Regions from separate parts of the Paenibacillus sp. GYB006 genome, predicted to be linked through region 2. Evidence: riboswitches for the same ligand, from Rfam matches in the RefSeq annotation. Region 2 holds a riboswitch; the other holds the start of a gene.
The links. A riboswitch is a leader RNA that binds a small molecule or an ion and turns the genes downstream of it on or off. The one in region 2 is predicted to bind cobalamin.

Region 1 (16,649 bases), 160 kb from region 2:
TATATCTTTACCTAGTATTAACCAAATTATAATATTAATATCCTAGTACTAGTACCAGGTACTAAATTATTATAAAAGGTTTAAATTCCCATATTGTATGTTTACTCCCAAAAATACAAAGAGGAATTGAATAAGGTAACAAGCATAAGTTACTTGTCACTTAATCCATAAAATATGGTAACAAAAACAAATTTTTATTACTCCTGTTTTCTGGGTAAATAACCTATAATTAGATGTCAATTTTCCGCTTAATCAACGTTAAAATTTTTTTATTTCTATAATAATAGGTTTCTATATAAGAGTACAGCTGTTCTAATACAACAATAAAGATGGGTTTCTTCTATTATAAGTGTTAGGAAATAGATGGTATACATGACGGGGTACTCTCCCCTGCTTCAATTGCTCGTCTGCCCAATCATCTGCTACACTGTAACTATACATAAAACGAGGAGGATCTACGCGAATGAGCAAAATTGTAAGTTTAATTTCTTTTACAGAGACAGAGCAAAAGCGTATCCAGGATATAGCACCTCATTATACGATAACTACAGGCAAAGCAAAGGAGCTTGATCCCTCCGTCCTGCGAGAAGCAGAGATCTTGGTGGGTTGGCCAAAAAGTAAACCAGATGAATTATTACATCCAGACAGCAAATTAAAATGGGTACAGACTTGGTCTGCCGGCGTAGACTATCTTCCTCAAGAAACTTTTGAAGAACGAAATATACTGCTCACTAATACAAGCGGAATTCATGCGATTCCGATCTCGGAAATGATTCTTGGTATGATGCTGTCTTTATCCCGTAATCTTAAAAGAGCCGCAGTTCATCAGGCTAACGGCACATGGGATGCAAGTGAAGATAACATGAGCGAACTTCATGGAAAAACGATGGTCATCGTTGGCGTAGGTGAGATTGGGAAGGCCACAGCTAAACTTGCCGAAGCTTTTGGCATGAACGTAATTGGTGTTCGCAGATCGGGTAAAGAAGTAGAGCATGTCAGCAAAATGGTCTCCATGGAACGTTTTGAAGAAGTACTGACTGACGGAGATTATGTGGTTAACATTCTTCCGCTTACCGATGATACCCGCCATCTATTTAATGAACAGGCTTTTGCAGCGATGAAAAAAGAAGCATGCTTCATCAATGTTGGCCGCGGCGCAACCGTAGATACTTCTGCACTGCTGAAAGCTTTACAAGAAAAACAGATCGCATCTGCTGCACTCGATGTATTTGAAGAAGAACCCTTGCCGAGCGATCATCCCTTATGGTCGATGGATAATGTACTGATTACACCTCATATTGCCGGAAGCACTCCTTATTATAAGGAGCGTGCTTTTGAAATATTTATAGAGAACTTGAAAGCTTATGTGAAGAACGAGACTCTTCCACGTAATCTAGTCGATTACAGTCGTTCTTATTAGAATTATAAAAACCCGCTCAAGACATATATCTTGAAGCGGGTTTCTTCTTATTTTTAACTAAAGAGCTTTATTCTCTAAGGTGATTCCCGGTTTGCCTCTTACAGTACCAGATTTCCCGAACAAAAGAACCTTTTGATGTGGTTACGTGGTCCTCGATTCGCCATCCCGTCTGCCGGAGCTGCTCTGCAATCGGCTGTGTACTTACAATGACTGCTTCTCCGGCCAGTTTTCCAAGGTGATTCAGCAGTTGCAGCTGTTCTTCTACCGGCAACACGGAACACACATTATATGGTAGATCCAATATAGCGCGATCGGCCTTTTCTGCGAGATGCGTCATATCTCCAAGCGTAACAAGAGTATCATCATAACCATAATGACGAAGATTCTTACGAGCCCCTTGTACGGCAAGCGGGTTGATATCATTACCGCGGATGGATATTCCCATGGATAAAGCTTCAATTAGGACATTTCCCATCCCGCAGCAAGGATCAATCATCGTTACCCCTGTGGCTTCAGGCGCTGCTATATTAACGAGCGCTCTGGCAACCCTGGAACTGAGGCCAGTGGAATAATTATGCGGCTTATTTTTGTGATTCAGCCACACACTCTCTGCTTCATGACATCGTCCAAGCATCCATCCTGATTCCAAGTGAATGAGACCCAGTGTAACATCTGGTTTTTTCATTCTCGCTGTACCTTTAATCCGGCTCCCTACCGAACGTTCAAGTGTTCTTTGCTCGTCATAGGTGTAAGGAATCCCTTCTTTCAGATACAACACTTTAAAAGTGGAACCCTCTTCAAGTTCTATGGATTCGGCAAGCACTAACAATTCATCTAGGCCAGGAGCCGAGAATAATACATCTACTCTCATGTTAAGAAAGGGACTCCGCGAAGGATCGATGCAGTGATTCGTTATATAAAATGAATGGTCCAAAGCCTCCTGCATTCCAAGCAGTCGTTTCAGCTCTAAATGGCAAAGAGCCTGTTCACTTTCGTGACAGGCAAAGGTATATAAAAAAGTATCGCTCGTTCTATTTTTATTGTGAATGATCATGAGTAACCGTAAATCCCTTCTCATCTCGTATTGTTCATACTCGCTTCTATTATACCCGAAGCTGAGAGATGGAAGCGAGCAGTTCCTCTGACAACGTTCTGAGCTTCCCAATTCGATCGGCTACCACTTCAAGCGATCCAACTTGTTGCTCTGCCGATGCAGACACTTCTTCTACACCCGCTGCTGACTGCTGTGAAATCGCAGAAATCTGCTGGCTGAAATCGTTCATTTCGCCGCTTAGTTGTTGCATCCCTCCAAGACCCGATGTCACCTCATTAATGACAGCCACCATTTCAACGACCGAAGACGTAATCTGTTCAAATGCATCATTTACTTCTTCCATTTGGTGGGTTCCTCGCGTCGTTTCCTGCACTCCGCTTTCGAGGGACTCCACAACCGATCTCGTACCTTGCTGAATTTGAGCAGTCAGTTCACTAATCTGACTAACCGTATGCTGAACGGCATCTGATAATGATCTTACTTCTTCCGCGACAACAGCAAATCCGCGTCCATGCTCCCCTGCTCTCGCTGCTTCAATCGATGCATTCAAAGACAACAGATTGGTTTGTCTTGCAATTTCGCGGATCACATGAACAAGTTCGTATATACTCTCGTTGCTCTTATCCAGTTGGTTCACTTGATTCATAGAGGAGGATACTCGGTCCGCAATTTGGTTCATCTGTTCAATTGACTTCTGCATAATTTCTTTTCCGCGAGTTCCTCGTTCAAGAACACGTTCAGACATGCCTTTAAGCTGCTCACCTTTCGAAGCATGATCCTGGATATGCTCATTCAGTACCTCAACCGTTCTAGCGGCGGAAGTAGCGGTTTCTGCCTGACTTTCGGTTGCTTTTGCGGATTCCTCCATCGAGATTGCAATTTGCTGGCTTCCGAGTTTCACTTCTTCGGATGTAACTGCCAGATCGCTGCTATGCGATTCTACTAGCTTGGATGAGGCGCTGATCTGTCTCACGATCTCAACCAGATTTGCCTTCATTTGATTAACTCCTCTACCGAGCGATGTGAGTTCATCTTCTTTCTTCCGGTAAATATCTTCTATAGTTAAGTCTCCATCCGCGATGGATTGTACATTCTTCTCAATATCCTTAATTGGTTTCACCAGCGCACGAATTAATGCAAAATTACTGACAAGTGTTGCAATTAGGATTAAGCTGATACCAAGAATCAAGACCCCTACAGCTCTAAACGAACTTTTTTCTAGCATACTGGTCGATTGATCTGCCTCTTGTTGATTCAGTTCAGCCAAGGATGTTAATTGGACCAGCATCTTCCGGTAGGAACTCTCTGATTTGAGCAATACTTCATAAGCCAAATCGTGATCATTCAAATCTACTTTCTCAATGGCTTTCGTATTCACTTTACTATAGGCATTCCATTCCGCTGTAAAAGCATCATATTGATTTTGAATTTCCTCATTAGTAATATTTGCTTCATATGCTGTTTTCGACTCGCTAAGATAGCGAATGGTCTGTAATCGTTCCTCTCCGATCGCCTTTCTCTTTCCCTCATCATCCGCTGCTAAGTAATAATCATAACTCAGCTTCTGAATATGCTCGGAAGCAAATGTGATATTATTAATTTGGTTCATGGCAGGCATTACTTTTTGAGTAATGTCCTTCGCATTTGTTTCCATAGATTTGGTCTGTAATATGGAAACAGATCCAACCACGATCACATAGATGAGCAGCATCACCATTACAAACGTAATTCGCCGCCCTATTGTTTTCCTCTTAAACAATGGTTCTCCCCCTACCGAAAGCCTCTAACACACTTCTCTCTATGAGTTTCTCTGTGATAAAGCTTCATGATTGATTAACTTCTTTCTAATATGTCGGTAAGTGAAAGTGAAAATGTGAGTTACTCACTATATATCTAGCCTAAATAATCACCTTTTTCACTTATTTTGGGTATGTGTCATGAAACAAAGCAGTCATTTATCATAAACTACCTTAAAATGCGAAATACAAAGGAACGAAACCAGTCATGAAAAAAAATGAAAAGTCGGCATCTTCTTTGCATAAAAAAACAGCTGTACCTAGAAGGAAACGTACTGTCACCAAAAAGCGAAAACCAGCGAATTTAACTACCGCTTCTAAAGTTCTCTCTTTTCCGCAAAAGATTTCTAATCCAGGTGTACAGGTGAACCAACCTCTTCCTGAGAATCGGAGCTCGGCTGCTCCCTTTACTCCCTCTAATAAACCATCTCTTTCTATTCGAGATGCTAAGAAACTTCGACTTCTATTACTCTGGGAAAACGAAGCAGGATTACCTTCAACAGAGATCCTGTTTAGGCAATCTTTACGTATGCTTTTTAAAGAGGTACTCCCGCTGAAGGTGGAAGATAACTTAGTCAATGTAATAGCACTATATCAACCTGATGTACTCCTTGTCGTTGGAAATCGAGCCGATCTTCCTATTGCCAGTCAGGTATCTAACCTTAAAGACCTTAAGACAGTCCTTTGGTTATTAGATGATGTAAATGATCCTCTTCCCCACTTAAATACGTCTCCTGATTCTCTAGTCTGGAATTATGTTATTACACAAAATCCGAAGTACATCCACAGATATCAAAAGATGACGAACTCAAAGGTGGTCTATATCCCCTTCGGTTCTGATCCGGAGCTATTCGCTCCTGAAAAAGCACCTGCACATGTACAGTCCGATCTACTCCTTCTTGGAGATTACGAACCTCGTTTAGATCCCTATCTTGAAGCGATTCATGGAAGCAGCCCGGATGGACGCATACTCGCCATAGGTCATAACTGGGGAGACATTCCTGGTGTAGAACCTTGGATCCCCGAGACAAGTCATGATCTAAAGCAGCTCTATAATGGAGCAGATATCATCATAAGTTTTGGCGAGAATGACCGAAGACGATTGGATATAGCGTCGTGCGGAGGCTTTTTGCTTGCGGAACATGATGTAAACCAGGATAACTATATGAAAACGGGAGAAGACTTTGTTTCTTTTCATCGTCCTGAAGAACTTGGCTCGCATGTGATGTACTATAGAGAACATCCAGAGGAGAAGAGAAAAATTAGCTCCAGAGCTCTGGTACGAAGCGAATATGACTATTCCTTTTTTCATCTGATGATGGATTTTACGAATACCCTTCTTGAGGGCAAGTGATTTATGTATTCCGAAAGGGGCCTTTACCTCTTTATATGAACGTCTTAGATAGAGGAAAGGAGATGAGTTCCATATGAAACTGATTGCTTATTTTCTTCCTCAGTTTCATCAGATTGATGAAAACGATGCCTGGTGGGGAGAGGGATTCACCGAATGGACCAATACGCGAAAAAACAAACCATTATATAAGAAACATGCTCAGCCGAAAGAACCGCTAAAAGATTTGTATTATAACTTAATGGATGCTTCGATTCGAAAATGGCAGGCGGATGCGGCTAGATCTCACGGCATTTACGGGTTTTGCTACTACCATTACTGGTTTAAAGGAAAGCGTCTGCTTGAAAAGCCGTTCCAGTCTGTTCTGAAATCAGGGGAACCGGATTTTCCTTTCTGTCTATCCTGGGCTAATGAACCTTGGACACGAAAATGGGATGGCGGAAATAATGAAATCCTCATGCCCCAAGACTATGGCGATGAAAACGACTGGGCAGAGCATTTTGATGAACTCCTGACTGCATTTCAAGATCCGAGATATATCCGGGTTCAGAATAAACCTCTATTTGTTATCTATCGCCCGGGCGCGATTCCCCGCTGTGAAGAAATGCTTCGGTTTTGGAATCAACTTGCCCTAAGAAGTGGGCTCGAAGGTATCTATTTTGCAAGAACATTAGGAGGATTCGAGATCCCCCCGCAGTCTGGTTTTGAAGCAAGTATTGAATTTGAACCGCATTATACGTTTGCTCATGGATATAATGCAAATCTTTGGAGTTATATTAGCACCAAGGATGGAGATCATCTCGTATTTGACTATGACGGAGTATGGGAAATGATACTGAACCGATCTCCGCACCGAAGCGGTGAAACGATTTTCCCAGGTGCCTATGTCAATTGGGATAACACCCCTCGAATTGGAGCCCGTGGACAAAGCTGTATCGGGTCTACTCCCGAGAAATTCAGCTATTATTTAACGAAACAGATGAACCGAGCTGCTTCTATATATCAATCTGAGTTTCTATTTATCAATGCTTGGAATGAATGGGCGGAGGGGACTTATCTGGAACCAGATAAAAAACATCATTTTTCCTATTTGGAGGCCGTTCAAGAAGCCGTTACACGTCATGAAAAGTACATGGAGGCAAACGCAAATCATGCAAAAAAGAGGTAATATACCAAACCTTTCCGCTTAATTCTTTAAACCCGATGAATACCGATGGTTGGTGTACCCGAAGACAAATCAATAAATAGAACATAGTTGTTCCCGTCTGTCCCTTTCAGTACCAAACCAGGCTGACCGCTGTTCGTTACATCATAGAAATTAACACCACTTGGAGCGGCGCTGACGGGCGGCACGGCGGGAACCCCTAAAGACATGAGTTTGGATCCAGCTACCACATTCTCGTTCGCACTGAGGCTTTGTCCTGCACCCAAATGTTGCAAAACGGTTGCACTACCATTTACCTGCAGATGTCCGGCAATGGTTTGGCTGCCATTCACATTAAGGCTCTGCTGAATCGTTTGGTTCTGGGAGTTTACATCTTGTAAAGTTGTCCCTCCAAGGACCTGCAGATGTCTATTAATTGCTGCGTCCCCCGTTACACTGATATTATCAAATGTCGCCATACTCTTCACTCCCTTCCTTATTACTCTATTCTATGTAATAAAAAGAGATTTGCTCTATAGCAAAAGTACAATTATCTATCTTTTAAATTAAAGATCAATAATATAGGAAGAGAGTGAAAATCTATTACCCTTTGCTCATTTCTTCCCCTAACAATCCATAGGATAATAAACGTTGTTCATAGGATGCCACACGGGTAGAGATTAGGATCTCGTTACAACCTGTTTCATGAGCAAGTGCGAGCAGTTCTTCTTTGACCTTTTTTGGATTTCCGATAATGACGGGATAAGGTGGCACCTCTACAATCCCGCCCGTCGCTTTCCGGTGTAAGATGAGCGCTTCCTCTTTCCAAGAGAGGGCTTCATCTGCAGAAGGAGCACAGATCACATTGACCGCAATACTCGCTTTTGGTTTCGTAAGATTCTCGGAAGGGATAAACTGCTCCCTATATTTTTGCAGCATCTCGGCAGCATCCTGCTCACTCATAAACTGACCGAATACATAACCCGTTCCAAACTGGGCGGCATACTCCGCGCTTTTCACATTGGTCCCTAACAGCCACAGAGTAGGAGGAATCTCCGGTACTGGCTTAGCCACAATCGGCTCCCCATCAAAACTATATCTGCCGTGAAGCAAATCTTGAAGCTGTTTAATGAGTTCAGGATATTTGGCTACTTTCTCTAAATAATTGCCGGCAAGAGCCATCGATAAATGTGCCGATCCCCCTGGAGCGCGTCCGATTCCCAGCTCAACACGTCCGGGATAGAGTGAAGCCAGCATATGATAATTTTCTGCTACCCGAATCGGATGATGATAAGGAAGCAGTACGGCTCCTGATCCAAGTTTGATTCGATTGGTTTTTGCTCCGATGTGAGATAGTAATACTTCTGGACTCGCGGATTCTGTACCTGGAAGATTATGATGTTCTGAGGTCCAGTATCTTGTATATCCCCACTCTTCTCCTTTGATCGCAAGATGGACAGACTGGCGGATTGCCTCTTCGGCAGATACATCCATTAATTTGGGAACGAGATCTAAAATTCCTAATTCTAATGATGGTGAACCCAATTGGTTCATATATTCTCAACTCCCTGATTATCATAATTCTGCTTATCATCCTGCCTAAAACAAAATAACAATTAATTAATTTAGTATAGCAACCTCATTTCTACAAAATCAAATTTCACCTATAAGAAGCGAAACGACTGAGCATCAAAAAAAGCCGTCTGCCTCACCACGATATGGTGAGACAAAACGGCCAGGATCATTTTTTATAAGGAAGGGACTTGAATTTCGTTCCGTGCTTCTCCAGCAGCTGCTACCATGTTGCGAAGAGCTGCTACGGTTTCTTCTTTTCCTCTTGTTTTTAGACCACAATCCGGGTTAATCCAGAACAGTTCCGGATCAAGCACATCCAGCGCCGATACGACAACCTCTTTCATCTCTTCTACGGAAGGGACACGAGGACTGTGAATATCGTAAACGCCAAGACCAATTCCTTTGTCATACGTCTGTGTTTTAAAGTTCTCAATTAATTCCCCGTGGCTGCGGGAAGTTTCCAGAGAAATAACATCCGCGTCCATCGCCTCGATTGAATCAATAACATCATGGAACTCGCAATAACACATATGCGTATGAATTTGCGTTGTATCGTTAACGGATGAAGTCGATAATTTAAATGCTTTTACGGAATCCGTCAGGTAAGATTCATGATCCGCTTTCTTCAGCGGAAGTCCTTCACGAAGTGCCGGCTCATCCACTTGAATCATCTCAATGCCAGCGGACTCGAGTGCTTCAACTTCTTCACGAAGTGCAAGTCCAATCTGATAAGCAACTTCACTGCGCGGAATGTCTGTACGAACAAACGACCAATTCAGAATCGTCACTGGACCCGTTAACATCCCTTTTACCGGTTTTTTCGTAAGGGACTGAGCGTATACTGTTTCTCTCAGTGTCATTGGCTCTTGGTATACCACATCTCCAAAAATAATCGGCGGCTTCACACAGCGTGAACCATAAGACTGAACCCAGCCTCCTGCAGTAAAGGCAAATCCACCCAATTTTTCTCCGAAAAACTCAACCATGTCTGTCCGTTCAAATTCACCATGAACCAGCACATCAAGGCCCAGTTCTTCTTGAATGTCGATCCATTCCTTCGTCTGCTCATCTACAAAAGCTTCATACTGCTGGTTGTCCAGTTGTCCATTTCTCCATTGTCTTCTCGCCTTACGAACTTCAGCAGTTTGCGGGAAACTTCCGATTGTCGTTGTAGGGAGAATAGGAAGATTAAATCTCTTTTGCTGAGCAGCATGTCTTGTTGAAAAATCAGATTTTCTCACGAATGAAGATTCATCCAGATTATTTACGGCTTCTCTTACCGTACCGTTACTGCGGAATACGGATGTGTTCAGTTCAGTGAGTGCCTTGCGGTTCTCAGCCAAAGCTTCTTGAATGACATTCTCATCTTCTGCCGCCCATTTCACCAGCAGCTGAATTTCATCCAATTTCTCTTCTGCAAAAGCTAACGAATTACGCAAAACAGGTAGCAGCGCATCTTCTTTTGCAAGAGATACCGGTGTATGAAGCAAACTGCTGGATGGTTGAATGATCAATCGATCTGGGGATACAGTCTTACTGAGCTCTTTTATCACCTGAATGCGCTCCGTCAGATCACTTCTCCATATATTACGACCATCAATCAGACCTGCAGCAAGAACTTTATCCTCTGGGAATCCATACTCACGAATATGTACAAGATTCGCTTCCCCACCGTGAACAAGATCCAGACCAATGCCTTGAACAGGCAGACTTACCACTTTCTCATAATCCCCTACTGCTTCGAAATACGTCTGTAAAATGATCTTAAGCTCAGGCGTTACCTTGTTCAGTTCTTCATAAATACGCCCAATTTGTTTCCAATCTTCTGCTGGAATATCAGTAACGAGGCTAGGCTCATCGATTTGTACCCATTCTACTCCCGCTTGCTGCAGTTCAGAAAGCACTTCACAATACAGCGGAAGGAAACGTTCTACAAGGGAAGGAAGTTCAGTCTCCGCATACCCTTTTGATAATTTAAGAAAAGTATAAAGTCCAAGAAGAACTGGTTTTCCTTCAATGCCGAGTTCCTGTTTTGCTTCCAAATAAGCATGAAGTGGACGATTCACTGTTAGTGAAGGATTCGCATCAGCGAGTTCAGGAACGATATAGTGATAATTGGTATTGAACCATTTTGTCATCTCGGAAGCGGCTGCCTGATCGTTACCGCGAGCCATTGCGTAATAAGTATCCAAAGATACCTCTCCACCTTCGTACCCATAACGCTTTGGAACAATGCCAAACATTGTACTTGTATCAAGGACATGATCATAAAGTGAGAAATCGCCTACTGGAATCAGATCGATTCCTTTCTCTTGTTGAAGTCGCAAATGTCCAAGACGAATTCCTTTTAATTCTGCAAGAAAATCAGATTCACTTACTTTCCCTGCCCAAAAAGATTCGAGTGCTTTCTTCCATTCACGATTGGCACCAATTCTCGGATACCCTAGATTACTACTGATCCATTGACTCATTTCCTTACCTCCGTATAGGTATAATATGAATAACTTGGTTCATCTTCGGTTGGGTTACGAATGGCAAAAAGAGACGTCTTCACCTAGAGAACGGTTCCGTCTTTATTTACGAAATGCAGAACTCGGATGTCTACATTTGTAACGTAAAACGTTGCTGTTTCCTTACTTACCTAGGGTAAAGACGCCCCTTGTTCTTGATCAGACAGGTAGCCATCTTAACACCTTCCTATCTCCCGTAGGTACAGCAGTGTTGTCAAAACAGGCAGGTCTCCTGGCTCCAGAGGAAGATCCATAAGCTATGCGCCTTCCCAGTTCACCTCATGAACCAGTGGCATATGGCAAGCTACATCTCTGTTACAGTGGCGGGACCGCGCCGGTATCTCACCGGTCTTCCCTATTAAGTACGGCTGCATCTAGCACCGTACACCTGTTTCCGTTATATTTAGTTCGTCCCTCTATTTTTCATAAATGGAGGTTGTATCCAATATACACCAAGTATATCTCTATGAATAGTGCTTTTTAATATTATTTAATCAAGATCATAGATTGAGCCAACTTTTAGACCATATAATTCATTGTATATTTTCTCAGCGAAGGCATCCGTCATCCCCGCGATATAGTCTATAATCATGTGTTCCCACGTCCATATTGGATTAGGGCGAGCCTGGTCTTTTTCATACCTTTGCAGCCAATCCGAAGGAATGATCGATTTTGAAGTCGCGGGATCGTTAAATGCATACCATAAACGCCGGAGAATCCATTCACTTCTTTTTTGCAGACGCTGAACTCTAAGATCTTTGATCATCGTTACCCATGCGAAACTTTTGAGCACACTCACTGTACGGAGCAGATCAAGATCCTCTTTCCCTTCCTTGACAAAAGTAACCTTTTTCCAGTCTCCGGTATCAATAATCCCCAAGGAACTGACAAACAAACTCACCCAATACGCTTTTACTTCCCGGCGGGTACGAGAAAAATCATGGTCACAGCCAGGGATCTTCTCTTCCCAAATGCGGAGAAAACTATTCAGTACCTCTTCTACCTTTGGTTCAATGGCTTCTTTCGTCCACCCCAACCAGAATGCATCATCGAGCGTCATGATCTTATCAACAATAAGCCGTTTAATGTGCGGGTCATGCAAAAAGTGTTCGTGAACTTCGATTTTCCCTGCCTTAATGCCATCTTCTAAATCATGAGCTGAGTAAGCAATATCATCACAGAGGTCCATAAGCTGGGCTTCTAGTGTCTTTTGCCCTTTCGGAATTTTCCACTCGCTGCGAATATCGCTGATGTATTGCCACTCATGTTGGTACATCCCCTTCTTGTTCTCTGTGCCGGGATAAGGGTATTTATTCACTCCGAGAAGCACCGCATCCGACAGATTTAGTCCATCTATGTTTTCTCGCTTTTCAAGGAACATCATGAGCCTAAAATTGTGTGCATTTCCTTCAAAATGTTCATACTTTCTGCGCATGGCTTCGGTTACTTTTTGCACTTGGTTTGGTGATGCCTTGCCTGTTTTATTTACATCCACAATGGACTGCGTTTTCTCCTGAACCAGGTTCGTCAAAATGTTATCGAGAACTTCTTCTCCTTTATGCCCAAAGGGCGGATGGCCAAAATCATGAGCAATGGAAGCACATTCTACGACTTCAGGGTCAATAACGAGCCCTGGGTTATCTGCCCTGCCAAGCTCCGCATCGGGATATTTTCGCAGCAGACTTCGGGCCGCTTCCCTTGCAATCTGCGCCACCTCAAGTGAATGAGTAAGCCTTGTGCGATAATAGTCACCTGTGCCTGCACCGAACACCTGGGATTTCCCCTGTAACCGGCGAAACGTCGGTGAATGAATTAAGCGGGAATAGTCTCTTTCGTAAGTAGCCCGCGAACCTTCGAGTTTATCTATTTCTGCATATTGTCTGTGTTCACGTAATTTGTCCATATGATTTCCTCCGTTATTTCAGGGCATCCAATCCACTGGTTTATCTTTTCTTTTTACCCACTCTACTGAAATCATTTGCACTCGTCTATCCCTTGTGGAAGATTTTCATAGATATTTTTAATTTTTCAGTTTTATCACTAAAAACCACATTTTATTTCTCGAAAAAAATCATGTTTCTTCTATTATATAAGTTTAACTTATAAGTGAGTTATCTTCGCGGCTAGCAACTTGAAAAGAGCTGTCCTATGGCAGCATTACTACAGAGCTCACTTCTATATTGAAAAAAGCACCCGTCTCAAAAAATGGACGCGCGCTCTTATTTATTATATCTGTATGTTCATGAGAGTTTTTATACCGTATTTAAAAATTATAATTTATCCCAGTCTTCCCATGGAATCACCCCAAGTTCTGGCTTCGCTTCTCCAGGAAGCATGGACAACCACTCGATTAAATGACCATCCGGGTCTTCTGCAAACATAGAGACAGCAGGCATCCATCCAAAAACGTAGGGTCTGCCGGTTTTGTCACCGACAAAATTATCGAGAAGCACTCCTTTTTGAGCGAGCGTGTCTATTGTCTCTGTAAATTCAGACAGTGGTACTTCAAAAGCGAAATGCTGCCTGGATATTTCATGCGGTTCCTTCTTCCATAAACCAAGCATGGCATTTCCTTTTCCGCCAATCCAGTAAAACCGGGCACCCCGGCTATCAGTATGGGCGAGTTCTAGTCCAACCTGATCTTCATAAAATGCAGCAGAGCGTGCCAGATCCACTACATCTAGATGTGTTTCAAACAATCCTCTAATCATTTGTAATTCCTCCTCCCATGAAAATAAAAGCTTTACGTTAATTCGTACGCAAAACAGACCATACTATATCTATTCTACTTCATATCTTTTATGGTGTAACCTTCCATCTGTTCAAGGAAATGATTAAAAAAATGAACTATTCTTCATAGTTATTTGGTAAAATGTGCATGAGATAAAAATTGGGAGGGTTGAAACTTATATGTTTAAATGGAAAAAGACATTATCGACGATTGCCGTTTCCGCATTATTTTTCAGTTCAGTGAGTTTCGCTAATGCAGCGGTAGAATTAGCAGGCACGGCTTCCACTTCTGAGCAAAAAGGAACTCACATCACCATCCTACATACAAATGATACACATGCAAGAGCCGTAGAAGATTCTCCGAACATGGGATATGCCAAAGTTGCAGGAATTGCGGATAAGTACCGTAAGGATAACCCAAACACTCTTTTTCTGGATGGCGGTGACGCAATTCACGGAACAACCTTCGCTACACTTGTCAACGGGGAAAGTATCGTGAAAGTCATGAATGAAATGGGTTATGATGCCATCGTTCCCGGTAACCATGAATTCAATTATGGCTGGGAGCATCTAGTGAAACTAAGTAAAGATTTGAACTTTCCTATGATTAGTGCCAATGTGAAGAAAAAGAACAGCACAGGCCTTTTTGATCCATATATCATTAAAGAAGTGGACGGAGTGAAACTCGGCATTATCGCCCTTACTACACCGGAAACTGCTTATAAAACAAATCCGAAAAACGTAGAAGGTATTCAGTTCACGGATCCATCGGATGAAATGCAAAAATATGTTGATGAACTTCGTAACAAAGTAGATGTTATCGTCGCACTGGCTCATACCGGGCAGGATGATTCGGATACAGATAATACGTTTGATGTGGTAAAAGAAGTCGATGGTATTGATGTTTATATAGACGGTCATAGCCACACAACGCTCGAAGATGGAATTGTGGCGGATAATGGGACATTAATTGCCAGTGCCGGTGAATACACTAAATATGTTGGTGTCGTGGATCTATGGGTTGACGGCGGTGACGTAGTTAAAAAAGAAGCCTCCCTCATTGACGAAAAAGAAGCGGCAGGAATTGCTCCTAATGAAAAAGTAGCAGCTCTAGTTGATTCCATCACTAAAGAACAAGCACCGATCTTGGACGAAGTGGTAGCAAACATCGCAACCGATCTGGAAGGTGCTCGTGAGAAAGTACGTACAGGAGAAACCAATCTAGGAGACCTCATTGCAGATGCCATTCGTGATGTATCGGGTGCGGATGTGGCCTTAACAAACGGCGGCGGTATTCGTGCTTCCATTGAAAAAGGTGAGGTGACCAAAGGTGAAGTCATTACCGTTCTTCCTTTTGGTAACCAAATTGTCACTCTGAACGTCAGAGGCGAAGACCTCATCGCAGCCCTGGAAAATGGGGTGAAAAGTTATCCGGAAGCAAGCGGCGGATTCCCGCAAATCTCCGGCTTTACTTTTAAAATCGACCCTTCAAAAGAAGCTGGAAGTCGAGTTCATTCCGTGATGGTTGGCGGAAAAGCAATTGATCCGAAAGCAGTTTATTCCCTGGCAACCAATGACTTCACTTCCATCGGCGGCGATGAGTACGATATGTTCAAGAAATATAGCCAAGCAGGAATGTACGGCTCTCTGGATGAAGCATTAATTACTCATTTGCAAAAGTTAGGTAAAGGAACGGTTACGACAGATGGTCGGATCTCGGAAGGGACAGCTCCGGTTATTGCTCCGCCAGCAGAAGAAAAACCAGCACCTGAGATTCCTGTTACACCCGAAAAACCTAGTAAGCCTTCTAAACCGGTTACCGAAAAGCCTTCTGTGTATGTTGTAAAATCAGGGGACACCTTGTATTCCATTTCCCTTAAATACAACACGACTTGGCAGACCCTTCAACAACTCAATAAGCTTAAAAATGCACATCGGATCTATCCAGGTCAGACTTTAAAGCTCCCTGTTGCGTCTTAGTGACAAAATATAGATCAAAAGTCATGCTTGTACCCTATTTTTTCTAAAATATTTTCTCTAATCTATTAATATTCTCAACATATAACCGATAATATAGTTAAGAAGTCGCGATTATGTAGCTCGTAGGCAAGCCCATATGTAAGTATTAGACAAAAAAGTAGTCAATTAGTAATGGTTTGAAAGCAAGATCAAGAATGATACCACATAAGTAAGGCGAAAAATATCATAAGAGTATCGTTAGAAGTTTGAACAGCATGCTCAAAAAGGCCCTGCATTTGCAGGGCCTTTTTGGTGCTTGATTGTGGCAACAAATGCTGCCCAGCTACCTTCTCACCTTCAACTAATGAGGAACTTCAGAGGAAAAATCATCTCGGCTCGAAAGATCGCTATTATAATACAGCACATCTCCATCCAATGAAGAAAATGTATACCCTTTAGGCGTCACGAACCCACGCTCATATCCTTCTAACCTCCACTGATTCATTAGCGGAGAATGGATGTATTGTAAGTGAGGATTTGCGGTGTCTCCATTCTGGATACTCTCCATATTGAAGTTAACAATGATATACCCATTTTTCAGCAGTAGATCTGATTGGTCATCCAACATTTCAGCTCTCGCATACTTCTCTAGTGAAGTTCCTTTCTTTACCGCTACTACATCTGCTGGTAAGCTATATTCGCCATACCAATGCTGGATCGAAGCACTCGCCCGGTACGTATCAACACCTTCAGGCAATTTATCTTTTGGACCCATGAACGTACGCAAATCACGGGATAATAACATCCAGGAATAGCGACCTGCCCAAGCAGGGGTTTTGGCAGCTCCTGTTACATATTGCGCTGTGTAGACGTCTTTAGAAGTCTGGTGACGATCGGCATCAGATAATTCTTTTGCATAACGATACGCTGCCGTATCCGCCATTTCCGTAAGAGGTACGTTACGCAAACGTGTATTTAGCACAACGAATCTTTTCTCTTCATCTTGCTCCGAACCGATCCGTATAAAGTGTTTGTTACCTTTACTATAATACAGATCAACTTCCTGTCTCTCCGTGCCATCCTTAGCTACATAATAAAAGGCAGGTGTAA
Region 2 (16,649 bases):
ATGCCGATGGATATCTTGCGCGCCGAGAAGCTGGGGCTTTCGTACGGAGATGCTTACATTTTTGAAAATATGGATTTATCCATTCCAAAAGGAAAAATAACTGTGTTCATCGGGAGTAACGGTTGCGGGAAATCGACGTTGCTGCGTTCCCTTGCAAGACTACTGAAGCCACAGCAAGGGTCCGTCATTCTTGATGGCGAACAAATCGCAGGGATGAAGACAAAAGATATTGCCCGCAAGCTCGCTATATTGCCCCAAGGACCTGTTGCCCCAGAAGGTCTTTCGGTGCTTCAACTAGTGAAGCAAGGGAGATATCCTTACCAGAACTGGCTAAAGCAGTGGTCACCGGAAGATGAACAGGCAGTAGATAAAGCTCTGATCTCTACGAGAATGAAGGAACTCAAGGATCGCACTGTAGATTCCTTGTCTGGCGGCCAAAGACAGCGGGCATGGATTGCGATGACGCTGGCGCAAGAAACACCGGTCTTTCTGCTAGATGAGCCAACGACCTACCTGGATCTGACCCACCAGATTGAAGTGCTGGATCTGCTGTATGATTTGAATCGATCAGAGCAGCGTACAATTGTAATGGTGCTTCATGATATCAACCTTGCTTGCCGTTATGCAGATCATATCGTAGCGATCAAGAACGGAGGCATAGAAGCGGGAGGGCATCCAGCAGCCGTGATCGATTCAGAACTTATGGAAAAGGTTTTTGATCTGAAGTGTCATATTATTCCTGATCCTTTATTTGGTACTCCGATGTGCATCCCGCATGGTAAAGGCGGACTTCATAAGCTTCTTAAGGAGACAGCGAGCATAAAATAACCAAATGATCTCACTATAGAGGAAAGGAACCACGCGGATCGTGGTTCCTTATTTTTAGTTAGTATGTTTAGTGAGAATTCCTTATTCATACAGGAATACTTCAGTTTTCTGACTCTTATCAAACTTTTAATGTCAGAGATATTATCATAGGAGAGTTGAATGTAAAAGTAGTTTATAAACTCTAAAATGGCAAAAATATATATGAAGAAGGCGATTGTTAATCCGTCTAGAGGTAAAGATGGATACCATTTAATGAAATCAAAGAAAAATACAACAATTGCGGTCATCATCATAACTATATTGAGCATTTTTAAATAATGTAACAGTCGAACAACTTTAGTCGGAGTTATAGCATTATTCTCATTTCTTAGTCTTTTACATTTTACATACCAATAAAATGTTCCTTGTAATAAAAGAATTTCTAAGAGTATAAAAGATATCCAAAATGAATATAGGGAATACAATTGTAGGTTGGGGAATGCGTAATTTACCAGATAACTAACAGGTACAAAAGTGATTATAGAAAACAATTCCCCTTTATATAAATAAGCCAACCTTTTTTCTAATGTTTTTCTCAAATGTACAACACCTCTTGCTATACATTATATGGATTAAATTGGTATCAGAAAAGAGGACACTCAAGCCTTCTTGAAACGATCGGGAAATCAAAAAGTTATCAAATCCTATGCTTCAGATTTAATCCCCACCATACTCAATTACTTCAATCTTATTTAGCATAGCTTCAGGCATTTTTGATATAGCTTCTTCAAGTGTTGAGAATTTTTTATCGTTCGATAGGAGATAGATTGAATCTCCATCATGGCCAATGTGAAAAACGCTGGCATCTTGTATATCACCAAGAATAATAATATCAAACTCGCCCTTATCCCCAACTTGTCCAACCCGGCAAGGATTTATTTTTGTGCTCAAAATACTTAAATCATCCACAGACATAGAAAATAACTCAATCAATTCTGCAATTGAACATAATTCTTCCTTATTATTTGCCTTTACAACGTAGTACAATTGTTTGCGTCTAGAATTTTCGATTTCTGTAACTTCATAAGGCAGTGTGCACATTTCTAAAAACATATGATGAAATCCCTTATCTGAGATTAAACAATAATAGACAGGAAACTCTTCTAAGTTGTTGATCCATTCTGCTAATGGTTTGATTCTAAATCTTCCTGCTCCAGGACTGGAAAGAGTGATTACATATTGAATCTCCTCATCTATTCCAAATTCGAAATCATTCACTATATGATTTATTTTGATATGCTCATTGGCGGCATAACCGATATCCATTTAAATCTCTCCTAATATCTAAATTACCTTTATGAAAATAGTATAGAAAAGATTAACAATAAGCTACTAAATAGAGAAAGCTGATAAAACCAACTCCATAAATAGGCAGCTGATCGAATCCGCTGTTTTTTTGCATCACGAATAAAATTAGAGGATTTGAGTTAATTTACAGTAAGCGAAGAAATACATAGAAGAGAGGGTTACATCTAGTGGAAGAAAATAATATTGTCGTTGCCGTGTTCAATGATGACAGCAAGGCTTACCAAGTTCTATCTGAATCCAAATCAAAAAGTCATGAGCAATATAAAATATTGGATGCAGCCGTCATTCAGAAGGAAAATGGGAAAATTGTTTTCAAAGATGGGTTTAGCTCACCAAGTGAAGCAGACACTTCGGCGTTAAAAAGCAGCCTGATTGGTTCCATGATTGGAATTTTGGGCGGCCCGATCGGTATTCTGCTTGGCGGAAGTATTGGTTCGATGATTGGGGCGAGCAAAGTCGTAAACCGTCACAAGGAAGGATTTAGCCTGATTGAGCGAACAGTGGCTGAATTATATAACGGGGAAACTGCTTTTGTTGCCAATATAAAAGAAAACAATGAGGTCGCTTTTAATTACTTTCTTCAGCAGTATGATCCTACATTTGTGTACCGAAAAGAAGTATCGATGATGGAACATGAAATGAATAAAGCAAGGGAGATGGAGCAGCAATTAGCTCAGGAGGAGGAAGAACGTAAAAGAAAAGAGCGAGTTGAAGACATACAAGAAAAGGCAGAGGAAATGAAAGAACGGATTAAGTCGGAGTTTCATCGGATTAAAGAAAAATTAACGGAAAAATAAAAGGAAGGGCTTAAGAATGGAGGATGAAACTTTAATCCTTATCTTATGCCCTTTTTTGGTATGAACGAATGTATGTAAGTATGTATGGTGGTATGAATTAGGAGTCTTCTTCATCCCACTTTTTTGAATAACCTTTCTTGATCGTATAGAAGAAGGAGTACATCAAAAGCGCAGACACGACGATAACAAGTCCAATAAGCAGTCCTGATTCCAAGTAGATAGCCCCCTGACTTTGCGTATTAACTGGTAAACAACGTATTCCTTTACTATACTTGAAAGGTATATTTTTACAAGTGGAGGGGCGCTCTATATCTGTTCATACCACAAATAACCCCGGAACCAAAATCGGTTCCAGGGTTAATTTAGGTTAGGAGATCTTACGCGTTCAGAACAAATTTCTCAATGACATGCTTGATTCCGTCTTCATTGTTACTGAATGTAACATAGTCTGCAATTTCCTTCAGTGCAGGAATGGCATTACCCATAGCTACACCTAGACCGGCAGCTTCGAGCATTTCATGGTCATTCCAGGAATCACCCACGGCAATGGTATCTTTAAGATCCACTCCGAAATGGTTCGAAAGGAAAGTCAGCGCATGGCCTTTGGTACCTTCATGATGCATGATTTCAAGGAAATGCGGTTTGGATTTGGTAATATGGACCTCACTGCCGAGCAGCTCACGAAGCTGTGGTGCGATTTCGTCCAACAGTTCCGGTGTATCGATAATGAGCAGTTTCGGTGCAGGCTGCTCAATCATTTTCATGAAATCAGGTTCAATATAATAAGGAGTCTTGTTCAGCTTGCAGTAGTCGATCAGTTTCTCATTCTCTTCACGGGAGTACAGCTTGTCGTCAATATAAGTCTGGAGGTGCAGATTCCGTTCAAGGCAGAACTCGTAAAGCTTGCGAGCTGCATCTTGGGGAACATAACGTTCATAAAGAACTTCTTCATCCATCAGGTTCTTGATGAGTGCACCTTGATACGTAATGATGGGAACGTTGAGTCCAGTTTGTCTAGCAATCGCTTGAGCAGAAGCATAAGCACGTCCGGTTGCAAGGGTTACGACTACATCTTTGGCTACAGCTGCTTCGAGTGCACTTTGTGTTGCAGGGGTTACTTCTTTGTCGTCGTTAATCAAAGTGTCATCAATATCAATCGCGATTAGTTTGTAAGTCATGGTTTCTCTCCTCTATATCTTGTTCTATGATTAGTGCGTTATAACTTTAAAGGGTAATGCTACTCTTCAAGAAAGACAAGACCGATAAAGTCTTCGATCTCAAGATTGCCAAAATAATGTTTCACATCAACGTCTTTGAGTGCTTCTCTAACTTCCGCATCCTCATAACGTTTGCCGCGAAGCAAGTTCTCAATATCAGCGACATCTCCTACACCAAAGAAATCACCATAGATTTTAATATCTTCGATTCGGCCTTCTTTGATATTCATACGAAGATCGATAATACCGACCGGGAATTTCTTCGAGTGTTTTACGTTACTTTCCGGTGACTGTCCATAGTTCCAATCCCAGTTCTGATAACGTTCTTTGGAAATTTCATGGATCTTCTTCCAATCTTCTTCTGTCAGATGATACTGAGGAACTTCACTGGCTTCCATGCCAAAGATATGACGAAGAAGTTCTTCGCGGAATTCCACAATAGTCATGTCTTTATCCATTAAAGAGCGAATATTCGTTACACGGCTGCGTACGGATTTGGTGCTCTTCGATTTGAACTTCTCGGGATTCACTTTTAATGAAGCTTGTACATCCTCGAGGTTCAGATCGAACATGAGCGTACCATGGCTGAACATCCGGCCGCGAGTTGCAAACTGGGCATTACCTGAAATTTTTTGTTCACCGACTTGAAGATCATTACGTCCCGTAAGTTCTGCGTTTACTCCCAGTTGGTGGAGTGCTTCAACAACAGGCTGGGTGAACTTACGGAAGTTGTGGAATGAATTACCGTCATCTTTTGTAATAAAGCTGAAGTTAAGATTGCCTAAATCATGGTATACGGCACCGCCGCCAGAAAGTCTGCGCACAACAGTGATTCCATTCTGCTGTACATACTCCTGGTTAATTTCTTCAATAGTGTTCTGATGTTTCCCAATGATAATAGAGGGAGCGTTGATATAAAACAGCAAGTAACTCTCGTCCAAAGACAAGTGTTTAAGGGCATATTCCTCGATAGCGAGGTTAATCCGGGGATCTGTAATGCCTTGATTGTCAATAAACAACATGGTGATTTCCTCCGATACCTTATAAAATATGTAAGCAAGAATCATAAGCGGGGCATGCCCCGAACAATTCTGATGAAAACAAAGAGACTCACCTCTTATTGTAAACCAATAACGCAAACGATACAAAAGGGAAATCCCATTGACGCTGTCTAAATTCTGCCATCATAATGGGTACGTGATGCTATGATGCAGCAAAGAAAGGAAGGACATGCCTTTGATTGAAATCTATGGACATGGCGGGGACGTAGAAACGGCAGCGCTTAAGTACGGAAAGAAGGCTGCTGATTTTCTTGATTATAGTGCAAATATTAATCCCCTTGGACCACCGGAGGAAGTAATAGAAGCATTGAAACAGGGCTGGAAAGCAATAGTTCGTTACCCCGATCCGGGACACCGGGCGCTGAAACGGAGATTATCTGCACAAGTAAAGCTTGAAGAAGAGTACATTCTTATTGGAAATGGCGCGGCGGAATGTATGGCTCTTTTACTTATGGCATTGTCACCGAAGACAGTTGGAACGATTGAGCCGGGTTTCTCTGAATATCGCTCACTTGCTCTGCAGTTTGGTGCCAAAGTCGATTCTGTGTATGGCCTGCAGGAGAATGGATACCGAGCAGATGTAAACGACATTGCAGCACTGATGGAGAGGGTGCAGGTTCTATTTATTGGTCAGCCAAATAATCCAAATGGGGTTCAGTATTCGCTGTCGGACCTTGTGACGCTGGCGAATAAGGCGCAACTAACCAAAACAAAGCTGGTTATCGATGAAGCCTTTATTGACTTTATTCCGGAGGAAGAGCGTAATTCAATCGCACCTTCCTTAGAAAAATATCCAGAAGTCATCATCATTCGTTCAATGACGAAATTTTATGCTATTCCTGGACTGCGGCTTGGTTATGCGCTCGCAAGTCCTGACCTTATTCGTTCTATGACGCAGAAGCAAGTAACCTGGAGCGTGAATGGTCTTGCCCTGCTTGCAGGGGAAGCTTGTCTTCAGGCAGGCTCTTCCTACGAACAGAATACGATATCGCTGATTACAGCAGAGAGAAAAAGGCTTGCAGAGGGTCTTAGAAAATATGGGTTTACTGTGTATCCAGGAGAAGCGAATTATCTGCTGGCTGAGGCAAGAGCCCCATGGACTGCGGGTTCCCTGCAGGAAGCAATGGGACGACAAGGGATTCTGATTCGCAGCTGTGCGATGTACTCAGGGCTAACTGAGCACGCTTTTCGTATTGCGGTTAAGGGTACGGAGCAAAATACACAGTTTTTAGAAACATTTGGGCAAGTCATGGAGGGAGCAAAGTAATGGCGACGCCATTCTTACATACAGATTCTGAATCAAAAGATTTACCGATCGTGTATTCATCCAGGCAATGGCCAGGGTTAACCATTTCCCGATATGAACGGCATCTGCTTCTAGAGTCTCCTCATATGCTGGATACGATCTCCAGCAGCATTCATGGAGGGGGGATGACTCGTCTCGACCGTGCTGTAAATATATACGTGGATCGTCATTATGATTCAAGTGACCCTGTGAGAGACATTCAAGAACTGCTTGAAAAATGGGGGCATCCAGCTCATCAGACGGCAGGTTTGTTAACCGCAGTGAAATTAGAACATGCTTCTATTCTGGAAGACGAGACCGATGGAGCGGTTTTATTATGCTGTACCACCGCAGGAGTATCGAATGGAGCAAGAGCAGGTTCTCCGCGGACGGTATTTAATGCTGGCTATACGCCGGGCACGATTAATATCATGCTGTTCATTGCCGGTAAATTAACACCATATGCGCTTGTGAACGCAGTGCAAACGGCAGTTGAAGCCAAAGTTGCCGCTCTCCAGGATTTAGGTGTAAGAGATGCAGAGAATGGACGATCTGCTACGGGAACCACAACCGACGCCATCGTTATTGGAGCCAGCGGACTTGCTGCGGATGGAACAGAGGCGAGTCTAACGCATGCTTATGCGGGTACGGCAACTAGACTCGGCGATCGTATTGGACGGATCGTCTATCAGTCCGTTACCGAGAGTTTATGTGCTTCAGGTTATACAGCAGAGAGGAGGCAATGATCATGATGGGAGCTTGGATTATTCTAGCTGCTTATACGCTTGACCTCATCATCGGTGACCCGCGGTGGATTCCTCATCCGGTTATTGCTATGGGGAAGGCAATTAGCGGCCTTGAGAAAATGATTCGCAAAAAAGTGACAACGCAGCGAGGACTGCGTTATGCAGGGTTTCTTTTTCCCATATTGATTGTTACTGGTGCGTTTGTTCTGACTTGGGCGCTGTTAAAGTTCCTATTCTTTATCCATCCTGCGCTTGCTATAGCGGGTGAAATTCTGCTGATTGCGACAACGATCGCGACGAAGGGACTACGAGATGCAGGTATAGAAGTATATAAACATCTTAGGGCCGGCAAATTGCCGGAAGCAAGAGTTGCACTCGGTATGATTGTAGGCCGAGACACAAAACAGTTAGAATCCTCTGAAGTAGTAAGGGGAACCGTTGAAACGGTAGCCGAAAATATTGTAGATGCGATTATATCACCGCTGTTTTTCGCTTTCCTAGGCGGAGCACCTCTTGCGATGGCTTATCGCGCGGTAAACACACTTGACTCCATGGTCGGCTATAAAAACGAAAAATATAAATCGCTGGGTATGGCCTCTGCCAGACTGGATGATATTGCAAACTTCATCCCAGCGCGGATCACAGCTCTTCTGCTATTTGCTTCCGCTGGGGTATTAGGTCTTCATGTGAAAAATAGTGTGCGCACAGTGAAGCGGGATGCCCGCAAGCACCCAAGTCCAAACGGCGGGTATCCGGAATCCGCAGTTGCCGGTGCACTTGGGATCCGGCTTGGAGGATATAACGTCTACCATGGTGTTCGTTCGTTCCGTGCTTATATGGGGGTTCCATACCATGAGATGGAAGCGAGCCATATTCGGACAACGATTGCGATGATGTATATATCATCAAGTCTATTCGTAGTCATCCTGGTGGTTTTATTATGGCTGATGTCGATTACAGGAGTCGGTTGGCTGTGGTGAATACGTCTCATGAAAATATGTCTTCTGTCGATGTTTATTTAGTCCGGCATGGACGAACACTTTGGAATCAGCAAAAAAGATATTTGGGACACACCGATATTCCGCTGCTTCCTGAAGCGAAGGAGGATCTTGCGGGACTCCGCGCATCCCTTGGACAAATTCAGTTTGATCAAATCTATGGAAGTGATCTTGTCCGATGCATAGAGACACTGGATATGATTGTCCCCGAACGGGCTCATACAGCCGTGCTGGACGCAAGGCTCAGGGAGTATCACTTTGGAGAATATGAAGGACAGACGTATGAGATGCTGCAGTATGATCCGAATTATCGTCAGTGGATTGATGATCCTCTCGGTGTGACTCCGCCGGGAGCAGAGACGTTTTCCCACTTTTCCGAAAGAATAGTGGAGTTTGTGGAAGAACGAATCAGACCTTATTTATATGAGACTAGACGGAGTACCCATCAGGATAGGGGAGATCATAACGAAGTACCTAAGATGCTTGTGGTAACTCATGGCGGAGTGATCAGGCAATGGGCTGCCACATGGCTTGCTGAAACAGAATTTAATACGTTTATGCCTCGCCCAGGGGAATGTCTCGTGCTTCGATTTACTTTGTCAGGCGGAGAACTTTCGGCACAGAAACTGGATTTTTGAATCAATTTCATAACTCATTAAAACGATATATAGACAAATAGAAGCGTTTTGATCTATCTATCGTCCTGATTGAAGCTACTAAAGGTATTATGAAATTGATTCTCTTACACTTAAAATAGATTTTTTTGGAATATAAAGGGAAAGATTGGTTGTCGAAAATTCCGCTTTCCCCTATAATGGCAAAAGATGTGAAGACCTGATACGAATTGAAATGAACATCTAAGTACATAAAGACTTCATGTGAATACATATGAAAAGTCGATCATACTGAGCAAGGTCCAGAAGAATAAAGGCACTACATTCTTTTGGTTAAAAGGGAAGCCGGTGCAAATCCGGCACGGTCCCGCCACTGTATACCAGGGACAGCTGCTATTAATCCACTGTTTTCGTCTATAGCGAAAATGGGAAGGGAGCAAGCTGTTACTTTAAACTTGGATAGTCAGGAGACCTGCCTTGCCTTTGGTAAACGTGTAATCCTTCGAGGAAAGGATACGTTTTGCATATTTGTTGTGCCTTTCTATTAGAGGGAGCAGCTGCGAGACGTAACCTTGTTCTTATGATAGGAGCAGGGTTGTTTGGTGTTCATACCTGATAAGATCGTTGGCTTCACTTATAAAGAGAGGGAGAGAAGAATGAAAAAAATGAATGGACGTTTTTTATCAATTTTAATGTCACTCATGCTTGCAATTATGCTGGCGGCATGTGGTAACGGGACAGCAACAGAAGGACAAGGAGCAGGTCAGACAACAGATCAAGGTACCGCAGCAACAGATAACCAAGAAGAGGCTAGTCTCGAGACGGTATATCCTCTGACAATCACGGATGCCACGGGAGAGTCGTTTACTTTTGAAAAGGCACCTGAAAAGATCGTGTCTGTATCTCCAGCAGAGACAGAATCGCTTTATGCGATCGGACTGGACGAGCAAATCGTTGGGGTATCCGACTATGACGATTATCCAGAGCAGGTAAAGGACAAGCCGAAGATGGGCAGCCTGTATACACCTAATGCAGAAGCAATCATCGCTGCTGAGCCGGATATTGTCTTCACAGGTATTTCGATGGATGAGGCAGCAGTGCAGAAACTGCGTGATCTCGGTATCGTTATTTTCAAAACAGATCCCAAAACAATCGAAGATGTTATGAAAAATATTGAAGTATACGGACAAATTACAAATCATCAAGAACAAGCGCAAGAGGTCATCGCAAAAATGAAAGCAGATGTGAAAGAAGTACAAGATAAAGTAGCATCCCTTTCGGATGATCAGAAAAAACAAGTATATGTCGAATTTTCTCCAGGCTGGACTGTAGGTAAAGGTGAATTTATGGATGAAGTCATTACCCTTGCAGGCGGAGTGAATGTGGCTGGAGATGCAGAAGGCTGGTATGAAATCAGTGAGGAAAATATCATTGCTGTAAACCCAGATGTCATTCTGTACGCAAGCGATGTGGTAGACAATGACAAAACACTCGATGAGATCATTAAAGCTAGGGATGGCTGGAATGAGATTACGGCAATTAAGAATGAACAAGTGATCTCGATTAATGCTAATCTGCTTAGCCGCCCAGGTCCACGTGTAACGGAAGGATTGAAAGAAGTAGCGAAAGCAGTCTACCCGGATCTGTTCCAATGAAAAAGAAACTAGCAGGATATGGATTGATAGGAATCATCCTGCTTGTACTGACCCTGCTGCTATGTCTTGCGATCGGGTCAGTACATCTTCCGATTCGTCATATCGCAGGGATTCTTATGAATCATATTCCGGGGATGGATGGGTTCATTGAACCCGTATGGAATACATCGTCTGAACAGATCATTATGAAGGTACGTTTACCGCGAGTGCTGCTTGGTATCCTGGTTGGTGCAGCGCTGGCTGTTGCTGGCGCAGGATTTCAGGGTGTACTTCGTAACCCACTGGCAGATCCTTATACGCTTGGGGTATCGGCGGGTGCTTCTGTTGGAGCAGCACTCATCATTTATTTGGGTCTAGAGTATGCTTGGCTTGGCGAATGGATGCTGCCGCTCGTTGCTTTTACAACAGGTGTCATTACACTATGGGGTGTTTTGATGCTGGCTAGAGAAGGCGGAAAAATACCGACAAACAATTTGATTTTGTCCGGTGTTGTGATGAATGCTTTTTTAGGAGCCGTTGTTTCTTTTCTGACCGCCATGTCAAAGGATACGGTGAATCAAATTTTGTTCTGGACGATGGGAAGCCTTAGTTTGCGGGGATGGTCTTACACGGCCATCCTTTTCCCTTATGTAGGGCTTGGGTTAATCTATCTATGGAGCAGAGGCAGATCACTTAATTTGTTGGCCCTAGGAGAAAGACAAGCAGCACACCTTGGGGTCAGAGTGGACTTACTCAAAGTATCTGTACTCTTGGTATCTACGCTGTTAACGGCTGCGGCCGTATCTGTTGCGGGTGTGATTGGTTTTGTGGGGCTTGTTGTCCCTCATATCATCAGGCTCCTTGTCGGACCGGATTACCGTCTCATTATTCCTCTATCTGCTGTAGGCGGAGGTATCTTTCTGGCCTGGGCGGATATGGGTGCGCGGACATTACTCGCTCCTACGGAGATTCCGCTTGGTGTACTGACTGCTTTTGTAGGAGCTCCGTTCTTTGCTTACTTATTACATCGGAATAAAAAACGGCGAGGAGGCATCAGCGGATGACAGAAAATTTCGATCATCAGTCTGAAATCTCGTCTACAGTTCCTGTGGTGGAAGCTAGGGCACTCCGAAAAGAGTACAGTCAGTTCATTGCACTGGATCACATTCATTTCACCGCTGAGGAAGGTGACTGGTGGGGGATTGTAGGGCCGAACGGGAGCGGAAAGTCTACTTTGCTTCATTTACTATCCGGTATCCTGTCACCAAACCAAGGCACGATCCATATAAAAGGTAAACCAGTTCAAGATTACAGCCGTAAAGAGCTCTCGCGAATTATTGCTGTTCTTCAGCAAGACGGATTACCTGAGATTGGTTACTCCGTCAGGGACGTTGTGGCCATGGGGAGATATCCCTATCAAGACTGGCTGGGAAGAGATCAGGGATCTGGAGAAGAAAAGATAGAGCAAGTCCTGAAGAAGCTGGATCTTACTTCTCTTGCAGACCGCAGACTTTATGAACTTAGCGGAGGACAAAGACAGCGGGTAGCCCTTGCCAAAGTGATGGTGCAAGAACCTGAAATCCTGCTGCTGGACGAACCGACCACTTTTCTTGATGTTCGTTATCAGCTGCAGTTCATGGATCTGCTGGCAGAATGGCAGCAAAGTACAGGGATTACGATTATTGCCGTATTGCATGATTTGAATTTAGCTTCTCTTTATTGTAATTACTTATGTGCACTAAAAGAGGGGAAGCTTTTCCTTCAGGGCTCTCCGGCTGAAGTGCTTACGGAGGAGAACATCAGAGGACTGTTTGATATCCAACCTGTGATGGTTCAACATCCAGATCATCACATTCCTCAGTTTTTACTGCGTAAACAGCAAGAGTGAGATGATTTTAAATATCAGAACAACATAGAAGAGGACCTGATATCCATAAATCAGGTCCTCTTTTTTTCAGCCAAAGAGAACAACTTGTCTTATTTTTTAATTCAATATGAAAATTGCATGATTTCTTTTGAAGTATTTACTCACTTTTCGTTATAATCGATATATACAAGCTGTACAACAGCAGCGGATAAGGATGGAGATATCATGGAGAGAGAACAGCAACTGAAAGCATGGGTTCAGCAGATTACCGCATTAGATGAGGCAGCACAGAAGGCGGCAGCGAATCATTTGGATGACTTAACGAAACCCCCGGGGAGTCTAGGTAAGTTAGAAGAGCTCACGATCCGTTTAGCAGGGATTACAGGAAAGAAACAGCCTAGTTTTTCTAAAAAGGCAGTTATTGTTATGGCATCAGACCATGGGGTCGTGGAAGAGGGAGTCAGCAGTTTCCCAGCTGAGGTAACGCAGCAAATGGTTCACAATTTTCTTGCTGGTGGGGCAGCCGTAAATGTGCTCGCTCGTCATGCAGGTGCTGAAGTGATATGTGTGGATATTGGTGTGAATGGTGAGCCTGCTCACCCCGAACTTGTATCTCGTTCTGTTCGCAAAGGAACGGCAAATATGGCGAAGGGTCCTGCCATGAGCAGAGAAGAGGCACTTCAAGCGATTCTTACAGGGATCCACGTTGTTCAAGAATCCGTAAGAAAAGGAACGCAGTTATTCGTTACCGGAGAGATGGGAATTGGCAATACAACACCAAGTGCAGCAGTTACCAGTGTGCTTACGGGAGTCAGCGTGCAGGAGGCGACAGGCAAAGGGACGGGTCTTGATCAAGCAGGTGTTCAGCATAAAGCAAATGTGATTGCCCGGGCAATACAGCTTAACCAGCCGGATCCGAATGATCCAATCGACGTGCTTGCTAAAGTGGGTGGACTAGATATTGCGGGCCTCGCAGGTGTGATTATTGGCTCCGCTGCTTTGAAGTGTCCGGTTGTCATTGATGGGTATATTTCTACCGCTGCCGCGTTGGTAGCGAGCCGTATTGCACCGGCATGCCGAAATTATATGATTGCTTCTCATACTTCGGAAGAAAGAGGACATGCAGCACTCCTGCAAACTTTAGACCTCTCTCCGATGCTTCAGGTTGGAATGAGACTCGGTGAGGGAACGGGCGGCGTTCTATGCCTTCATCTGATTGAAGCGGCAGGAAGAATTATGGCTGAGATGGCTACATTTAGCAGTGCGGGTATTTCTGGAGGTAATGAGAAGGCAGAGGCCGAATTATGATCATTCTCGTAACGGGCGGTGCACGCAGCGGCAAAAGTACATTTGCCGAGAAACTGTGCATGAGCCGGTCTTCAGAAGCGATCTACATGGCGACTGCACAAGCTTATGATCAAGAGATGACCGACCGAATTGCTGCACATCGCAGTCAGCGGGAAGATGGGGCATATCTATGGCATACGATTGAAGAACCGCTAGAGGTAGCTGAAACGCTGAACGGGTTAATGGAAGCAACGCTGCCTGTACCCACGATATTACTCGACTGTCTTACCTTATGGCTCTCTAACGTGCTCATTGCCAAGGAACAGGAAGGACCTGACGCAATAATGGAGGAGATCGACCGTCTTGTCCGCAGTGTTGCTGCTTATCCAGGTCTTATGATTCTAGTAACCAATGAAGTCGGAGACGGGATTGTTCCTGAATATCGATTGGGCCGGATCTACCGGGATTATGCCGGAATTCTGAATCAGCGTATGGCAGCAATCAGCAAGGAAGTATTCCTTGTAACGGCTGGTATTGCCATTGAACTGAAGAGCAAGGAGTATAAAGTATGAGAGAAAATACAAAAGCGGCTGCGGCCGCTTTTCAGTTTTTATCGCGATTTCCAGTGAAAACTCAGCTTGAATTCACTCCAGAATTAATGACAAGAAGCACTCTGTTCTATCCGGTTGTTGGCTTATGTATTGGGGCTTGTGTCTTTATGGCAGCTTGGCTCAGTGGATTCTTATTGCCTCCGGCTCCGTCGGCAGTGCTTGTTCTCACGATCTGGGTTTGGCTCACAGGCGGGCTTCACTTAGACGGCTGGATGGACTCTGCTGATGCCCTTCTCAGTTACCGAAGCAGAGAACGAATGCTTGAGATTATGAAGGACAGCAGGGTGGGAGCTATGGGTGTAATTGCCTGTGTTCTGCTGCTGATGCTGAAAGCAACGCTTCTATACAGCTTAATGGGACAACCTTTTCTTATGGGGGCAGCGGTTTTGCCTTTCCTATGGAGTCGTTCCTTTATGGTGTATGCCATGGTGAAATATAAACGGGCTAGAGCAGGAGAAGGTCTGGCAGGAATGTTTGCAGGGGTTCAGAATGAACTGCTTTATAAAGTGGGAGCGGTAACTTTATTTCTCTCTACGATCTCCTGCGGTGTATTTTTACTTGCTGCGTACGCTGTAGATGGGCCGCAGTTTACATGGAGTCTGAATATGGGTGTTGTGCTGTCTGCCTTTTTTGTCATTCCTCTATGTATATGGGCTTGTGGGAAATGGGCTGCGGATCGAATAAGCAATCGCCTTGGGGGGCTAACAGGAGATATTTATGGAGCGCTTAATGAGGGACTTGAAGCAGTAGGGCTGCTTATCCTGGTTATTCTATCCACAGTTATGCACTAAGATGAGAAATGGCGCCCTAAGCCGTAATATTGGTGACTGGTGATAAGAGAAAGGGGACACGCTCATGGAAAATAAAAGTACATATCCCGGGAACACTGATAAGGAACAAGATAAAAAGAAAACACAGAATAGAGCCGCTGTTCTAATGCTTCAAGGGACCGCATCGGATGTTGGAAAGAGCATTGTGACAACGGCGCTGTGCCGCCTTTTTTTACAAGATGGATATCAACCAGCTCCTTATAAATCGCAAAATATGGCGCTTAATTCTTATGTCACCCTGGATGGGAAGGAAATTGGAAGAGCGCAGGGAGTACAAGCAGAAGCTTGCGGTTTGCCAGCGACAACCGATATGAATCCAATCTTGATTAAGCCGATTAAAGATATGCATTCTCAGATTGTCGTCCATGGGGTACCGAAGATGCAGATGAGCGCGATGGACTATAGAAATCACTTTTTACCGCAAGCGAAAACCATTGTCCTTGATGCCCTTGATCGTCTGCGGGAACAATATGATATTGTGCTGATGGAGGGGGCAGGAAGTCCTGCGGAGATAAACCTGAAAGACAGAGATATTGTGAATATGAATTTGGCAGGCTGGACAGATGCACCTGTTCTGTTGATATCGGATATTGACCGCGGTGGTGTATTTGCTTCGCTAGTAGGGACACTGGAGTTGCTTGAACCGCACGAGCGGGCAAGGGTAAAAGGCTTTATTATTAACAAGTTCCGCGGAGATCTTGCGCTGTTGCAACCAGGGCTGGATTGGCTTACGAAGCGGACCGGAATTCCTGTGCTCGGGGTGCTGCCGTATATTCCAGAACTGCGTATTGAAGCTGAGGATTCAGTTGTGCTCGATGAACTGCAGTATCGCAGACAAAAAGAGAAAGAAATGGATATCGTCGTCATTCGGTATCCCCGAATTTCTAATTTTACTGATTTTGATGCACTGGGCTGGGAGCCTGATGTGGTTGTGCGCTATGTCAGTAATGCCGATGACCTTGGTCAGCCTGATGTTATTATACTGCCGGGTACAAAGGATACCATCAGCGATCTGACCTTTCTTAGAGAAAGAGGATTAGACCGTGCGATTAAAGGGAAATGGCACGAACGAGAGGTTCAGCTTGTGGGGATTTGCGGCGGATACCAGATGCTGGGGGAGAGATTGTTTGATCCTAATGCTGTTGAGAGTGAAACAAAGCATGCAGAAGGACTCGGACTACTGCCGCTTATCACTACCTTCGCTAAGGAGAAAAGAACGGTTCGAGTGAAAGGTACGGCTGCGAAGGAGTGTCCACTCCGAGTGGATAAGAACAAGGAAACAGGACTTACGGTAGACGCATATGAAATCCATATGGGAATCACAGAAATTGATGAGTCAGCTAGGTTACGAAGTGAAGACTACAGACCGTTATTTGTTCTGAATACAGAAACAAAAGAAGCAGAGGCAGATCCTTCTGCAGAAGGAATAAAGAAGGTACACTTGGAAGGGTGCGGAGCCGCAGATGGAAAAGTGTGGGGAACCTATCTGCATGGTCTCTTTGATAATGATGAATTCAGGCGTACATG

Region 1: it holds a riboswitch for cobalamin, as region 2 does, so the genes downstream of both, metE (5-methyltetrahydropteroyltriglutamate--homocysteine S-methyltransferase) here and PV403_RS01085 (ABC transporter substrate-binding protein) in region 2, are expected to answer to the same signal.

Annotation. Positions count from the first base shown of each region.
Region 1 is NZ_JARBDA010000001.1:56,417-73,065, reverse strand. Features, by position in the region: gene PV403_RS00340 (D-2-hydroxyacid dehydrogenase) at 464-1,420, shown strand; gene PV403_RS00335 (TRM11 family SAM-dependent methyltransferase) at 1,488-2,474, opposite strand; gene PV403_RS00330 (methyl-accepting chemotaxis protein) at 2,524-4,233, opposite strand; gene PV403_RS00325 (glycosyltransferase family protein) at 4,479-5,624, shown strand; gene PV403_RS00320 (glycosyltransferase WbsX family protein) at 5,698-6,789, shown strand; gene PV403_RS00315 (hypothetical protein) at 6,816-7,244, opposite strand; gene PV403_RS00310 (MsnO8 family LLM class oxidoreductase) at 7,369-8,319, opposite strand; gene metE (5-methyltetrahydropteroyltriglutamate--homocysteine S-methyltransferase) at 8,514-10,811, opposite strand; cobalamin riboswitch at 11,056-11,257, opposite strand; gene PV403_RS00300 (deoxyguanosinetriphosphate triphosphohydrolase family protein) at 11,341-12,753, opposite strand; gene PV403_RS00295 (VOC family protein) at 13,121-13,561, opposite strand; gene PV403_RS00290 (5'-nucleotidase C-terminal domain-containing protein) at 13,761-15,560, shown strand; gene PV403_RS00285 (DUF5704 domain-containing protein) at 15,901-16,649, opposite strand, start outside.
Region 2 is NZ_JARBDA010000001.1:219,919-236,567, forward strand. Features, by position in the region: gene PV403_RS01035 (ABC transporter ATP-binding protein) at 7-828, shown strand; partial or broken gene PV403_RS01040 (general stress protein) at 903-1,406, opposite strand; gene PV403_RS01045 (hypothetical protein) at 1,525-2,133, opposite strand; gene PV403_RS01050 (hypothetical protein) at 2,343-2,972, shown strand; gene PV403_RS01055 (Cof-type HAD-IIB family hydrolase) at 3,350-4,150, opposite strand; gene PV403_RS01060 (lipoate--protein ligase) at 4,210-5,211, opposite strand; gene cobD (threonine-phosphate decarboxylase CobD) at 5,426-6,517, shown strand; gene PV403_RS01070 (adenosylcobinamide amidohydrolase) at 6,517-7,281, shown strand; gene cbiB (adenosylcobinamide-phosphate synthase CbiB) at 7,284-8,261, shown strand; gene PV403_RS01080 (histidine phosphatase family protein) at 8,255-8,917, shown strand; cobalamin riboswitch at 9,175-9,387, shown strand; gene PV403_RS01085 (ABC transporter substrate-binding protein) at 9,550-10,548, shown strand; gene PV403_RS01090 (FecCD family ABC transporter permease) at 10,545-11,591, shown strand; gene PV403_RS01095 (ABC transporter ATP-binding protein) at 11,588-12,415, shown strand; gene cobT (nicotinate-nucleotide--dimethylbenzimidazole phosphoribosyltransferase) at 12,620-13,702, shown strand; gene cobU (bifunctional adenosylcobinamide kinase/adenosylcobinamide-phosphate guanylyltransferase) at 13,699-14,253, shown strand; gene cobS (adenosylcobinamide-GDP ribazoletransferase) at 14,250-15,083, shown strand; gene PV403_RS01115 (cobyric acid synthase) at 15,229-16,649, shown strand, end outside.